2 regions of the Weizmannia sp. WK01 genome follow, and region 2 is predicted to be linked to the other one. Evidence: riboswitches for the same ligand, from Rfam matches in the RefSeq annotation. Region 2 holds a riboswitch; the other holds the start of a gene.
What was found. A riboswitch is a leader RNA that binds a small molecule or an ion and turns the genes downstream of it on or off. The one in region 2 is predicted to bind cobalamin.
Positions count from the first base shown of each region.

Region 1: it holds a riboswitch for cobalamin, as region 2 does, so the genes downstream of both, OF158_RS15395 (prenyltransferase/squalene oxidase repeat-containing protein) here and OF158_RS01840 (ribonucleoside-diphosphate reductase subunit alpha) in region 2, are expected to answer to the same signal.

Region 1 is NZ_CP109616.1:3,241,263-3,247,613, forward strand. It holds gene htpG (molecular chaperone HtpG) at 1-1,049, opposite strand, end outside; adenosylcobalamin (AdoCbl) riboswitch at 1,215-1,362, shown strand; gene OF158_RS15395 (prenyltransferase/squalene oxidase repeat-containing protein) at 1,416-2,843, shown strand; gene OF158_RS15400 (DUF4430 domain-containing protein) at 2,850-3,605, shown strand; gene OF158_RS15405 (ECF transporter S component) at 3,617-4,180, shown strand; gene OF158_RS15410 (hypothetical protein) at 4,646-5,107, opposite strand; gene OF158_RS17670 (hypothetical protein) at 5,250-5,432, opposite strand; gene OF158_RS15420 (transposase) at 6,180-6,351, shown strand, end outside.
Region 2 is NZ_CP109616.1:354,730-361,080, forward strand. It holds gene OF158_RS01825 (heavy metal translocating P-type ATPase) at 1-1,250, shown strand, start outside; gene OF158_RS01830 (heavy-metal-associated domain-containing protein) at 1,272-1,493, shown strand; gene OF158_RS01835 (IS256 family transposase) at 2,463-3,638, opposite strand; cobalamin riboswitch at 4,217-4,413, shown strand; gene OF158_RS01840 (ribonucleoside-diphosphate reductase subunit alpha) at 4,539-6,351, shown strand, end outside.

The DNA.
Region 1 (6,351 bases), 810 kb from region 2:
AGCTGACGGTCGTGCTGGAGCATTTCCCGCGAAATGTTCAGAGACAGGTCTTCGGAGTCGACCATCCCTTTGACAAAACTGAAATAATCCGGTAAAAGATCCGGGCATTTTTCCATAATCAGAACGCCATTCGCATACAGTTCCAGCCCTTTTTCATATTCCGGCGTATAATAATCGAACGGAATTTTTTCCGGAATGTAAAGAATTGCATTGTAACGCACGGTGCCGTCAACTTTGATGTGAATATGCTTGACCGGTTTGTCAAAGCCGTAATGCTTTTCCATATAAAATTGCTCATAATCTTCATCTGTCAGCTCACTCTTGTTTTTGCGCCAGATCGGGACCATGCTGTTGAGCGTTTGTTCTTCTTTGACCTCTTCGTATTCATCATCGCTGCCCTCTTTCAGGCGCCTTTCCGTTACATCCATTTTAATCGGGTAGCGGATAAAATCGGAATATTTTTTCACAATGGCCCGCAGCCGGTACTCTTCCAAATACTGATCGTAGTCTTCATCCTCTGTGTTTTCTTTCAGCTTCAATATAATATCCGTACCGTTGCCGTTTTTTTCGCACGGCTCAATCGTATAGCCTTCCGCACCTTTCGACTGCCATTTATAAGCCTGATCGCTCCCCGCAGCCTTGGAAATGACGGTAATTTCATCTGCCACCATGAACGCCGAGTAGAAGCCGACGCCGAACTGGCCGATAAGATCATACCCGTCTTTCATTTCATTGTCATGTTTAAAAGCGAGCGAACCGCTTTGCGCGATCGTGCCGAGGTTTTCTTCCAGTTCCGTCTCCGTCATGCCGATCCCGGTATCAGAAACAGTCAGCGTCCGGTTTTCTTTATCCGGGGTAATTTTAATGTAGTAGCTGTCTTTATCAAATGTTAAATTTTCATCTGTCAAAGCTTTGTAATAAATTTTATCAATCGCGTCGCTGGCGTTGGATATCAGCTCACGCAAGAAAATTTCTTTTTGCGTGTAAATCGAGTGGATCATCATGTCGAGAAGCCGTTTGGATTCTGCTTTAAATTCCTTTACCGCCACTTCGATCTCTCCTTTATATGTATAGATGATGGCAATGTCCCTTTAGCACTCCTAACACCAGAGTGCTAACATCTTATTTTTTAGCACAGCACCGCTTGTTTGTCAATGAAATAGTGGCAGAAATTGTCCTTTCCAACAGGCAGGGGTTGTTCTATAATTAATTACTGACATCTAAATACGGGCTTGGGCGATGGAAACAGGTGAAATTCCTGTACGGTCCCGCCACTGTGATGGAAAACATTTTCCTAAGTCAGATCTTTCTCCCAAGCTGTCGGTTTATTTGAAGCCTACGAGGTATAGGCGAAAAAAATTTTGCCCTTGTATACCTCTTTTGTACAAGGGGTTTTTTATGAAAGGAGAGCGGTAATGGTGGGGAAAAGCGCAAGAAGACTCTTTCTGGGAATTGTTTTTGTTTTGGCATTTGCAGTTCCAATCCACAGTTTTGCAGCAGTATCTGTCTGCAAAGATATAAAGGATACGGCATCATATTTTAAATCTTCCGCTTTAAACTCGGATTTTGCAGTAGCCGCACTGGCAAAGGAGAATTTGCTAACAGCCCATGAGATAAAGCAGTACCGGAAAGTTTTAATAAACCGGGTGAGAGCCAAAGGCAAAGAGTTAACCGGTACGGAACTCGTTAAGACCATCATTGCTCTAAAAGCGATTGGAGAGGATCCGGAAAACTTTCAAGGAGAGAATTTGATCAAACGCGTATACGATACGGCGGCAGAAAGCTCGGTAACCGGATATGCCTATGATTTAATCGCTTTGAATACGGATAATTATGAGATTCCGAGTGATGCACCGAATACTCCTGCTAAAATTGCAGCAAAACTGGTTGATGCGGAACTTCCGGACGGCGGTTGGAGCTGGAGTTTGACCGCCAAAAATTCGGATGTTGACTCAACCGGCATGGTACTGACCGCGCTTGGCACTTATCAGGATAAACATGATAAAGATGTGAACACGGCAATCCGGGATGGCATTAAATACTTGAAGGCAGCAGAAAAAGAAAACGCCAGCTTTGACAATTCGTGCACAACCGCCCAGGCCATCATCGGTCTTGTCTCTGTCGGCGTTGACCCGTCAACCGATGATTTTGTTAAAAAAGGCATGAATCCAATTTCTGCGCTCAGCACCTATAAAGATGCCAAAAACGGCGGGTACAAGTGGCAAACGGCAAGCGAATCTTCAGATAGCTTTTCAACAGAACAGGTTTTCCAGGCCCTTGTCGCCTATGACCTTTTTCTCAAGGGGGATACCCTGTATAACTTCCGGAAAGTAAGCAGCTCCTATTCTGCCTGTACAGACGCAACCGATTCGGGTGCCGGGGACAAGGATTCGAGCAGTAGCAATACCGGGAGTAAAGGTAGCGACAATTCTCCAAATAATAATGGGACTGGCAAAACCACCAGCCAAAGTCCAGCTGCTGCCGCTGCAAAAGTGGTTGAAAAGCATGCGAAAGAAGTCGTCACCAAAACGAATACGATTACGAAAGATCATACAATTACAAACAACAACACCATCACAAAAACCAACACGGTAGAAAAGCCAGCTGCAACTAAAAATCAAACGCCGGCAAAAGCAGAAAAAGTTTCACATGCAAAAAAAGAGGACAAGCCTGCAGCTGCAACTGACCAGGCAACCCCTGCAGAAGATGTGCAGCAAGAGCCGAAAAAAGTCGTTATTACCAAAACAACGGGTATTTCTCCTGTGCACGGCTGGGTCGGTTCCCTATCTGCGGGTGCAGGCGTCATCCTGCTAATCATCAGTAAAAAATTTCTGGGGGTATGAGCAGGAATGAAATATAAAAGCATGATCATTGATAGTATTGCCGTCTTATTGATTGCATTCGGCGCCTGGTTTTTGATCGACGGTTTCCATTTTGAATCGAAAACCGTTAAAACCTATTCAGAAACAACACAAGTTGCAAACACTGCAGCAAAGGAAAAGAGTACGGCAGCAAAAGAAAATACATCCGGAAAGAAAACGGACGACGCTGGCAGTATCAAAACGGATGAAAAAAGCAATACGGGCGGATCCGGAAGCAACGTGAAAGATTCAGCCGCTCGTTCCAAAAATACTGAGGCTAAAGCTTCGACAGACAGCAAAACGGATGAAACACCTGCCACAAATACAAAAACGGCGGTCACATCCAGCACATCAACAAAAACGACAACTGGGGCTTCTTCGTCCGGTTCCAATGACAGCCGTGCTTCCGACAACACGGGAGCCTCATCTAAAGCAAAGGCCGAAACGGTTTCTTTAACGGTAAAGGGCTATAAAGGGCCAGTTTTCGGCGGCAAATACAGTTATAAAAGCGGAGACACAGCATTTTCCGTTTTAAAAACAGCTACCGCTTCTGAAGGTGTAAGCGTCGATTATTCCGGATCCGGTGCAACGGCCTATGTAAAAGGCATTGACGGCCAGTATGAAGGGGATCAAGGCGGCATGAGCGGCTGGAAATATAAAGTAAACGGAAAAGAGCCAAACGTTTCCGCAGGGACGTATAAATTAAAAGCCGGCGATCAGGTTGTCTGGTTCTATTCTAAATAGGAGTGCATAATATGGGGAATCAGCCGCTTGAAAAAAAGAAGTCAGCGAAGAACGCTTCACGGCTGACAAGGAGAATGGCGCTTCTTGCCATGCTAGCCGCACTGAGCGTGGCCGGACGGATTTTGATGGCGTCAATCCCGAATGTCCAGCCATGCACGGTGATCATCATTTGCAGTTCTTTTGTTTTCGGCATCCGCTTCGGTTTGGCGCTTGCGTTTTTAATCGTTTTCGGTTCCGATATGTTTCTTGGCATGGGGTTGTTTGCGATCATGCAATTTCTTGCGTGGGGGAGTATCGCGGTGCTTTCCGGTCTGCTCGGCAAGAAAGAGTTATACAAAAAAATCCCGCATCTCGTGTTATGTTTGTATGCAGCTTTTACCGGCTTCCTGTTTGGCTTTATGGTTTCATTAAATTATTTGTTTATCGGCGGGCCGTTTGCATTTTGGACATACTACCTCGGCGGGCTGTTGTTTGACAGCTACCATGCCGCGGGAAACTTCTTCTTTTATTTGATCTTAGGGCCGATTTTGATCAAACTGATTACAAAAGAAAAAGCACGGATAGATCGTATTTAGCCCAAGGCTGCCTGTTTCATGCAGGCAGCCTTGTTTGGGTGTTGTCTGATTTTCCTGTTTCCAATAGTTCGTAACATGTGACAAGGAGTTATTGAGTATTGATTTTCCCCATACTTGCTGGCTTTACGAAATCTCCACAACTCTCACTGCTTTTTCTCAGGAACCAGCCGACAATCAACAACTTTCTCTTCTATTACGATCATTCATCGTCAACATAGCATATTCATCTTTAGACGAAATGCATATTTAATTTTGTGACAGAGATGGTATCATTTCTCTTTAAAGATGCCCTTCTTTCTGGTTAATCATTTTTCTCTAATCCAATTATATCAGAGGTTCGAAGCACTTTTTACTTTCATAATCCAGAATGATACTCGTTTTTCCTTCCTCGTTTCCCGATAAGTCTTTAATTTCACAGCACTTTCTCATCTCAAATTAAAAGAAATACATCACTTTTTAAATAAATTATTTTCCAATAGAATCTATAAGTGCATTAAAGTATACAGCAGTTGAACGTCTTTCTACAAATTTAAAGAATAGTCTTATTGAATAAAGCGTCAAAAATGTAATAACCAACAAATTTGTAATTAACCCTACTATTTTGTTTATTTTTTCCAACATTGCATATAGACTCAATATAAATGCCAAAATACCCAAGAGAGAAGGAAAATATTTCGATACATCATTTGCCTCTTCAAATTCTTTTGCCCTTGCTTTGACAATTGATTTTTGAGTAGCGTCCATTAATTTTAATGCTTTAATTTTGTTATTAATAGTTTCTAAACTTAAAGGCGATTTTTTAGGGAACAAGTGGTAATCAATGAAATTTTTGAGTTCATTATCACCTTTTCTAGTAACTTCAATTAAGTTGTAAATAAATAAAATATTTTCATCGGATATATTTGTTGTTTTTATTGATTCCCTCATAAACTAGCCTCCCACACTTACATAATTCGACAATAAAGATATTCCACTGCAATAAAAATGCAAATATAGTAAGATTTTTTCACCATAAATTGAATATGCGATTATATGAAATTTTTAGGAGTTAAAAAAAGATCATCCTACCTTACTCTTCTCCTTCCTCATTTTGATAATATAGTTTGGTGTTCGGAATTTGCCCGTTTGTTCCGGCTGTCGCAATTTTAGACAGCAAATACTCGTACAAGTCCCCCTGTGTATCGCGTCTTTCATCAGCAGGTTTATCAATATCGTCCGCAATTTTCGCTAGCATATTCGCTGTTGAAATCAAAAATATGGCATCGTCCATGTATTTGGAATACGCCGGGTCCTCGTTAACATCCAAGCTTTTGAGAACGAAAACACTTCTTTTGAAACAACTTCATACATTTCATCTGCCACCCGAGCTGTTTTGACGCGATGCTAGCGCAAATGCTGTTTGTCCTCCGGAATAGGACCTTCATGCGGAAGCTCCAAATCTTTGCTTCCGGTTCCTTCGCTAATTCCGCATTATCCAGCCCTTCTATAACCAGCAAGTATGTAAATTGTTCAATCACCATTAAGGAGTTTGTAATTCATCTCGCCTGTAATCATAAAAATTTCTTCCTCCTGAGTGAACTTATTACTATTATAACGGCTAAGTAAAGGGGAAGGAAGCAGCAATCTTGCAATCCATCTAACGGAGGAACAGAAGATTCTCTAAAGTGCGCGTCCTCTACTGGGGAATAGCTTTTAGTCTGATTATAAGCCATTTTGGGCAAGAAATTGTTCTTCCTACATTGCAGTTACCCCCGATCATGATGTACTCATGATTCCAATTCCGCCTTTCAGTTCACCTCAGCTCTGAGGAGTAAAAATTTTTCGTGATAATTTAACTATTCCCCCCCCAAAAATGCGGCTAAATATGTAATAATTTAAATAATTAGAGCTTGCTGGACGAATATTTTGGCATGGCTTAGTGACAAGTCGAATACAAGCTAAAATTTGATTCGTTCAGCAAGCCCTAATTAAACTTGGCTGTTTTGAGGGGGTTTTTATTTTGGTTACTAGAAAAGAAAAAAGAAATCGTGAAAAAGAAGCAAATTATTTTTTCGAGTTCCTTAAAATTCAGAAGCATTTTTTCAAAGACCTGATGAATAACCTAAAAAAGGTAGCAGACCACCGACATCAAAGCTATATCACTTATGGTCCAGAGGTCCTTTTATTTACGA
Region 2 (6,351 bases):
GGTTTGCAAACTATTACACACCGGCGATTGTCATCCTTGCACTCGCCGTGTTTGTTTTTACCCGTGATTTTCACAAAGCGATTACCTTCCTGGTCATTGCCTGCCCAGGTGCGCTCGTGATTGGCGCTCCCGTGTCAAACGTAGCGGGAATTGGAAACGGCGCGAAACACGGTGCGCTGATCAAAGGCGGGGATGTGATGGAAAAACTGTCAAAAGTGGATACGCTCGTATTTGATAAAACCGGCACGCTGACAAAAGGGAAGCCGGAAGTCACGGATTTGCACCTGCTTGGCACAAGGCGCGAAGAGGAAGTGCTCGGGCTTGTGGCCAAGGCGGAAACCGTTTCTGAACACCCGCTCGGCCAAACGATTGTGAAAGAAGCAGAAGCAAGGGGCATCCCGTTTAACCGGTATCACTTGCAGGAAGGTGAAGCGATAAAAGGGAAAGGCATGACGGCAACCATTGATGGCATAGCCATTACTGTGGGGAACCGCAAATTGATGGAAGCACAAGGCATCACCATTTCTCCATCAGCGGGCAGTTACGCAACCGATCGTGAAAAAATGGGGAATACTGCTATTTTTATTGCGGTCAATGGAAAGTTGGAAGCCATTCTGTCCATCGCCGACCAAATCCGTGAAGATGCCCGGGCTGCCTTGGAGGACATGCGCGCTGCCGGGATCAAAAGGATCGTCATGTTAACAGGCGATAACCGCCATACCGCCCGAGCCGTCGCCAACCAATTGGGTATTGATGCCTTTCATGCAGAGCTGCTTCCGGATGAAAAAGTGGACTATGTGAAGAAACTGAAAGAGGAAGGAGCTGTTGTGGCGATGGCAGGAGACGGCATGAATGATGCCCCTGCGATTGCAACGGCAGATATCGGGCTTGCCATGGGGAAAGGCGGAACGGATATCTCTATCGAAACGGCTGATATCGTTTTGATGGCAGACAAGCTTTCCCAATATGCCCATGCCTTTGCCCTGTCGAAAAAAACGATGCGGAATATGAAACAGAATATAGCAATTGCACTTTCGGTCGTCGTATTTTTGCTTGTTGGTGTTCTTCGGGGACAAGTAGACCTTGCAGCCGGGATGTTTGTCCATGAAGGAAGCGTTTTAGCTGTTATTCTAAATGCAATGCGGTTGATCGGATTTGCACCAAAGGGCGGACGGCAGAAGTTCAAGATCAGCAAAATCGGCCAACTTGATGGAGATCAATTACGGAAACCAGTGCGGCATGTAAAATAAAAACAAAAGGAGGGAAACGGAATGAAAAAAGCCGTGATGCAATTAGAAACGTTAACCTGTCCGTCTTGTATGAAAAAAATAGAAGGCGCGCTGGACAAAGTGGAAGGTGTGGAAAATGTGAAAGTACTTTTCAACGCCAGCAAAGCAAAAGTGGATTTTGACGAGGCAAAGGTTTCGGCAGATGAATTGAAAGAAATCGTTGAAAAAACAGGCTATCAAGTTCAAGCAGTGAAGACGAATTAAAAAAGGATAAGGTTGAGGCCAGTTGTTGGTCCCAACCTTTTCTTTTTTTGCAACCTGAAAGACGTATACGAATCAGCCCAGAAAGGTCGCGGTTGTTGGATCAACTTTTTCATTTTTGCAACTGCTGCTTGAAAGGGGCGGGAATAACGGGCTAATCGGGATTGCCTCTATAACGTAGACAGGTTCTATGTGAAGGAAGGCCTCCGTTTTTTTCAAGCTTCCTTAACAGGAAGATCTTCGTTATTTCGTGCTTCCTTAACGTAGCTGGGCTCTATGTGAAGGAAGGCCGTCGTTTTTGCATGCTTTCTTAACGTAGCCGGGTTCTATGTGAAGGAAGGCCGTCGTTTTTGCATGCTTTCTTAACGTAGCCGGTTCTACGTGAAGGAAGGCCGTCAATTTTGCAAGCTTCCTTAACATAGCCGGGTTCTATGTGAAGGAAGACCTCCGTTTTTGCATGCTTTCTTAACGTAGGCGGGCTCTATGTGAAGGAAGGCCGTCGTTTTTGCATTCTTCCTTAACGTAGCTGGGCTCTATGTGAAGGAAGGCCGTCAATTTTGCAAGCTTTCTTAACGTAGCCGGGCTCTATGTGAAGGAAGGCCGTCATTTTTTCAAGCTTTCTTAACGTAGCCGCACTCTATGTAAAGGAAGGCCGTCAATTTTCCGTGTTTCCTTAACGTAGCCGCCCTCTATGTAAAGGAAGACCTCCGTTTTTTCAAGCTTCCTTAACATAGCCGCGCCCTATGTGAAGGAAGATCTTCATTTTTCCGTTCTTCCTTAACGTAGATGAGTCAAGTCCAGGTTATTGTGTAAATTTATGGGCAAATGTTTTCAACCACCCTTTCATTTTTTCGGCTTAACTTCCATGGATTTTTTTCTTCATCTCCGGGAAGGGATGTCAAATGCCTTTCAATTTGACATCCCTTCCCGGAGATGAAATCATCCATGATGGAAGTTAAGCTGAAAATGCTGCTAACTATTCTTTCCCATAAGTGACTTCCTCTTCGAGTATTCTGTATCTTGATACTGCATTAAAACGGCACCAACCAAACGAAAAGCAGATTGGGTATTAGGAAAAATGCGAATGACCCTTTCCCTTCTACGAACCTCTTGGTTAAGCCGCTCGAGGGAATTAGTACTCCGTATGTGCATACGAATATTCTCAGGAAAGTTCATGTATTGGATAGTATCTTCAAAACCTTCATCTAAAATGGCCAGGGCTTTTTCAAATCTTGCTTCTGTACCAAATTTGTTTATTAATTCATCTTTAAACTTGCGTATGTCCTCAATCGTAACGGCCTCAAACACGCGCTTAATCATCACCCGGATTTCTGCAGTATCTTTTTTGGGCAGTTTTTCAATGATATTGCGTTTAAAATGAACATTGCACCTTTGCCAAGCAGTGCCAATGAATTCCCGTTGTATTGCTTTCTGAAGGCCCATGTGAGCATCGGAAATAACGAGTTTTGGTGATTGGAGTCCACGTGATTTAAGTTGTTTAAAAAATGAACTCCAACTCTCCAAACTTTCTGCATGGTCAACGCTTAAACCCAGTATTTCACGTGTATTCTTCTCTGTAATGGCAGTCGCAATATAAACAGCCTTTGATATGACCTTATGGTGCTCCCGTACTTTTATATACATGGCGTCCACAAACACATAAGGGTAGTAGGTTGTATTCAACGGTCTCTCGGCCCAAGCATTCACAATGGGATCCAGTTTTTGCGTAAGGGAAGAGACAAACGACTTGGATACATTCTTACCGCAAAGCTGTTCTACGACATTTGTGACCTTACGGGTAGAGACGCCATTGATGACCATCTCCAACATAGAAAGGACGAAAGCTTGGTCACATCTGGCATACTTTTCAAATAAGGTAGTTGAGAATTCGCCATTACGTGTCCGGGGAACTTTTAATGTAACATTGCCGATGCTCATCAACAGCTCGCGTTCATAGTAACCGTTCCGGTAATCCCGGCGTTCAACAGCGCGTTCATAAGGGCTCGTTTTTAAATAGTCATCCCTTTCCTTTTCCATAAACTCGTTTAACACGAGGACAACCGCTGATTTAATTACCGCGTCAAGATCTGAAGTCATGATGGCTTCTTTTAAAACATCCAAATTTAGGTTAAACTGTAAGTGAGTCATTTTATCTCCTCTTTTCATTGTTTATTGTCGTTGAAAACAGTGTTGCCAAGAGTTGATAAAATGACTCCTTCTTTTTACACAATTATACGGACTTAATCCGTAGATGGGCTCTATGTGAAGAAAGCCCTTCATTTTTCCACGCTTTCTTAACATAGCCGGGCTCTATGTGAAGAAAGACCTTCGTTTTTCCATGCTCCCTTAACGTAGCCGGGTTCTATGTGAAGGCAGCAGCCCACATTTTCACCAGTGCTTTACGAAGAGCGCCCCTATGAATATGAGAAGGAAACGCTTAAAATTTTTGCCATTGTGCTTCTGGTTTTTTGTAATGTCATGTGTGGAGGGGAAATTTAATGGGTAAAGTCAAACCGATGTATTGTACCTGCTCCCTCAATCGTCTAAAATGGATAACGGACTGTGAAAATCCATTCCATTAGGAAAAAGGCGAAGAAGGCTGCTCCGTATTCGGCATCTTTTTACGGACAAACTTGAAACATATTCAACGTAACTGAGGATTGATATCTTTTGTCGAATATGGTAGGATAACAACATATAGAAATTCTAAAACAAAAAAATACTAAATATAGTATGCGAGTATTGGTGGCTTTGAAATGCCTGAAAAGGGAATCCGGTGGGAAACCGGAGCTGCCCCCGCAACTGTCAGTGTGGACGAAAGAGCGAACCACTGTACCGGCTGCTTTTTTTGGCGGCGGTATGGGAAGGGCTTCATTAGAATGAAACACAAGCCAGGAGACCTGCCAATACTCGAAGTTTCTATTCTTCGGGGTGCGGGAACGGGAAACGGCGGAACAGATGATCACGGATGCTGTTTTTCTGCCGTTTTTGCCGTTCATCCCCCTGAAATGAACGGTTTTTTTGCGTTCAAAAAAGGGAGGAGAAAACGTGATATCTATTCAACTGGAATCAAAAGAAATGATTTTGCAGCTCATTGATCAAATGTCTGCAGGCCTGGAGATTGAAACCGGCGCTTATAAGGAAAAGATTTTAAAGTTATGGGACCAGGATGCCTCTTTGGTGGAAAAAACAGATCTACTTATTAAACATGCCCTTGAAAATATCGATGAAGCAGGTGCGACCTGGACATTCTTTGCAGCGAGAATTTACTTACATAAGCTTTATGCCGAAGCCGCCAAAAACCGGCATTATGATCCAACCCTCAAGTACGGGTCTTTCTATGATTTGATCAGGCAGCTGGTAGAAAAAGGCATTTATTCTCCAAAACTGCTTGACAAATATACAAAGCAGGAAATAGAAACGCTCGGCCGCCTAATCGACCCGGAGAAGGATTTGCTTTTTACGTATCCCGGCCTCTATACGCTCGTAACCCGTTATCTGGCAAGTGATTTTGAAAAGCATGTCTATGAACTGCCGCAAGAGCGCTGGATGGTGATTGCGATGTACCTGATGCAGGATGAACAGCAGGAAACCCGGATGGAACATGTGAAGGAAGCGTACTGGGCACTCAGCAATCTGTACATGACGGTCGCAACCCCGACGCTCGCGAATGCGGGCAAAACGCATGGCCAGCTCTCGAGTTGTTTCATTGATACAGTGGCGGACAGCCTGCAATCAATCTATGACAGTAACACCGACATCGCCCAGCTTTCGAAAAACGGCGGCGGGATCGGTGTGTATATGGGAAAAATCCGTGGACGGGGAAGCGCGATTAAAGGTTTCCCGGGCATGTCGAGTGGTGTGGTGCCGTGGATCAAACAACTGAACAACACGGCAGTGAGCGTTGACCAGCTCGGGACAAGAAAAGGCGCCATTACCGTCTACCTCGATGTGTGGCACCGCGACATTGAAGATTTTCTCGATTTGAAGTTAAATAACGGCGATGACCGGCTCCGTGCCCGCGATATTTATACAGGCGTGTGCATCCCAGATTATTTTATGGAACAGGTGGAAAAGCGCGGGGACTGGTATGTTTTTGATCCGCATGAAGTAAAAGAAGTCATGGGGTTTGCTCTTGAAGATTTTTACGATGAAGAGAAGGGAAAAGGGAGCTGGCGTGAAAAATATGAGGCGTGCATCCATGCCGATCTCCGTTCGAAAAGGAAAGTTCCGGCGATCGAGATTATGAAGCGCATCATGAGATCGCAACTTGAAACAGGAGCGCCGTTTATGTTTTACCGCGATGAAGTGAACCGGCAAAACCCGAACAGCCACAAAGGGATCATTTACTGCTCCAATTTATGCACGGAAATTGCCCAGAACCAGTCCCCGACTGAGCTGATTGAAGAATGGATCAAAGAAGAAAATGTGATCGTAAAGAAATACCGTTCCGGGGATTATGTCGTCTGTAACTTGAGTTCCATCAATCTTGGGAAAGCTGTCCCGGACGGGGTGCTCGAACGGCTTATCCGCATCCAGGTCCGCATGCTCGATCATGTGATTGATGTCAATACGTTGCCCATTAAACAAGTGCAAATCACGAACAAAAAGTACCGTGCGGTCGGGCTTGGCACGTTTGGCTGGCATCATTTGCTGGCACTTGAGGGAATTGAATGGGAAACGGAAGCAGCCGTCGAATATGCGGATAAACTGTACGAAAACATTGCCTACTATGCGATTAAAAGCAGCATGGAATTAGCCAGGGAAAAAGGCAGCTATCCGGCATTTCCAGGCAGCAAGTGGAGCACCGGCGCTTATTTTACCGGTAAAGGCTACACAAGTGAACGCTGGTTGGCGCTTG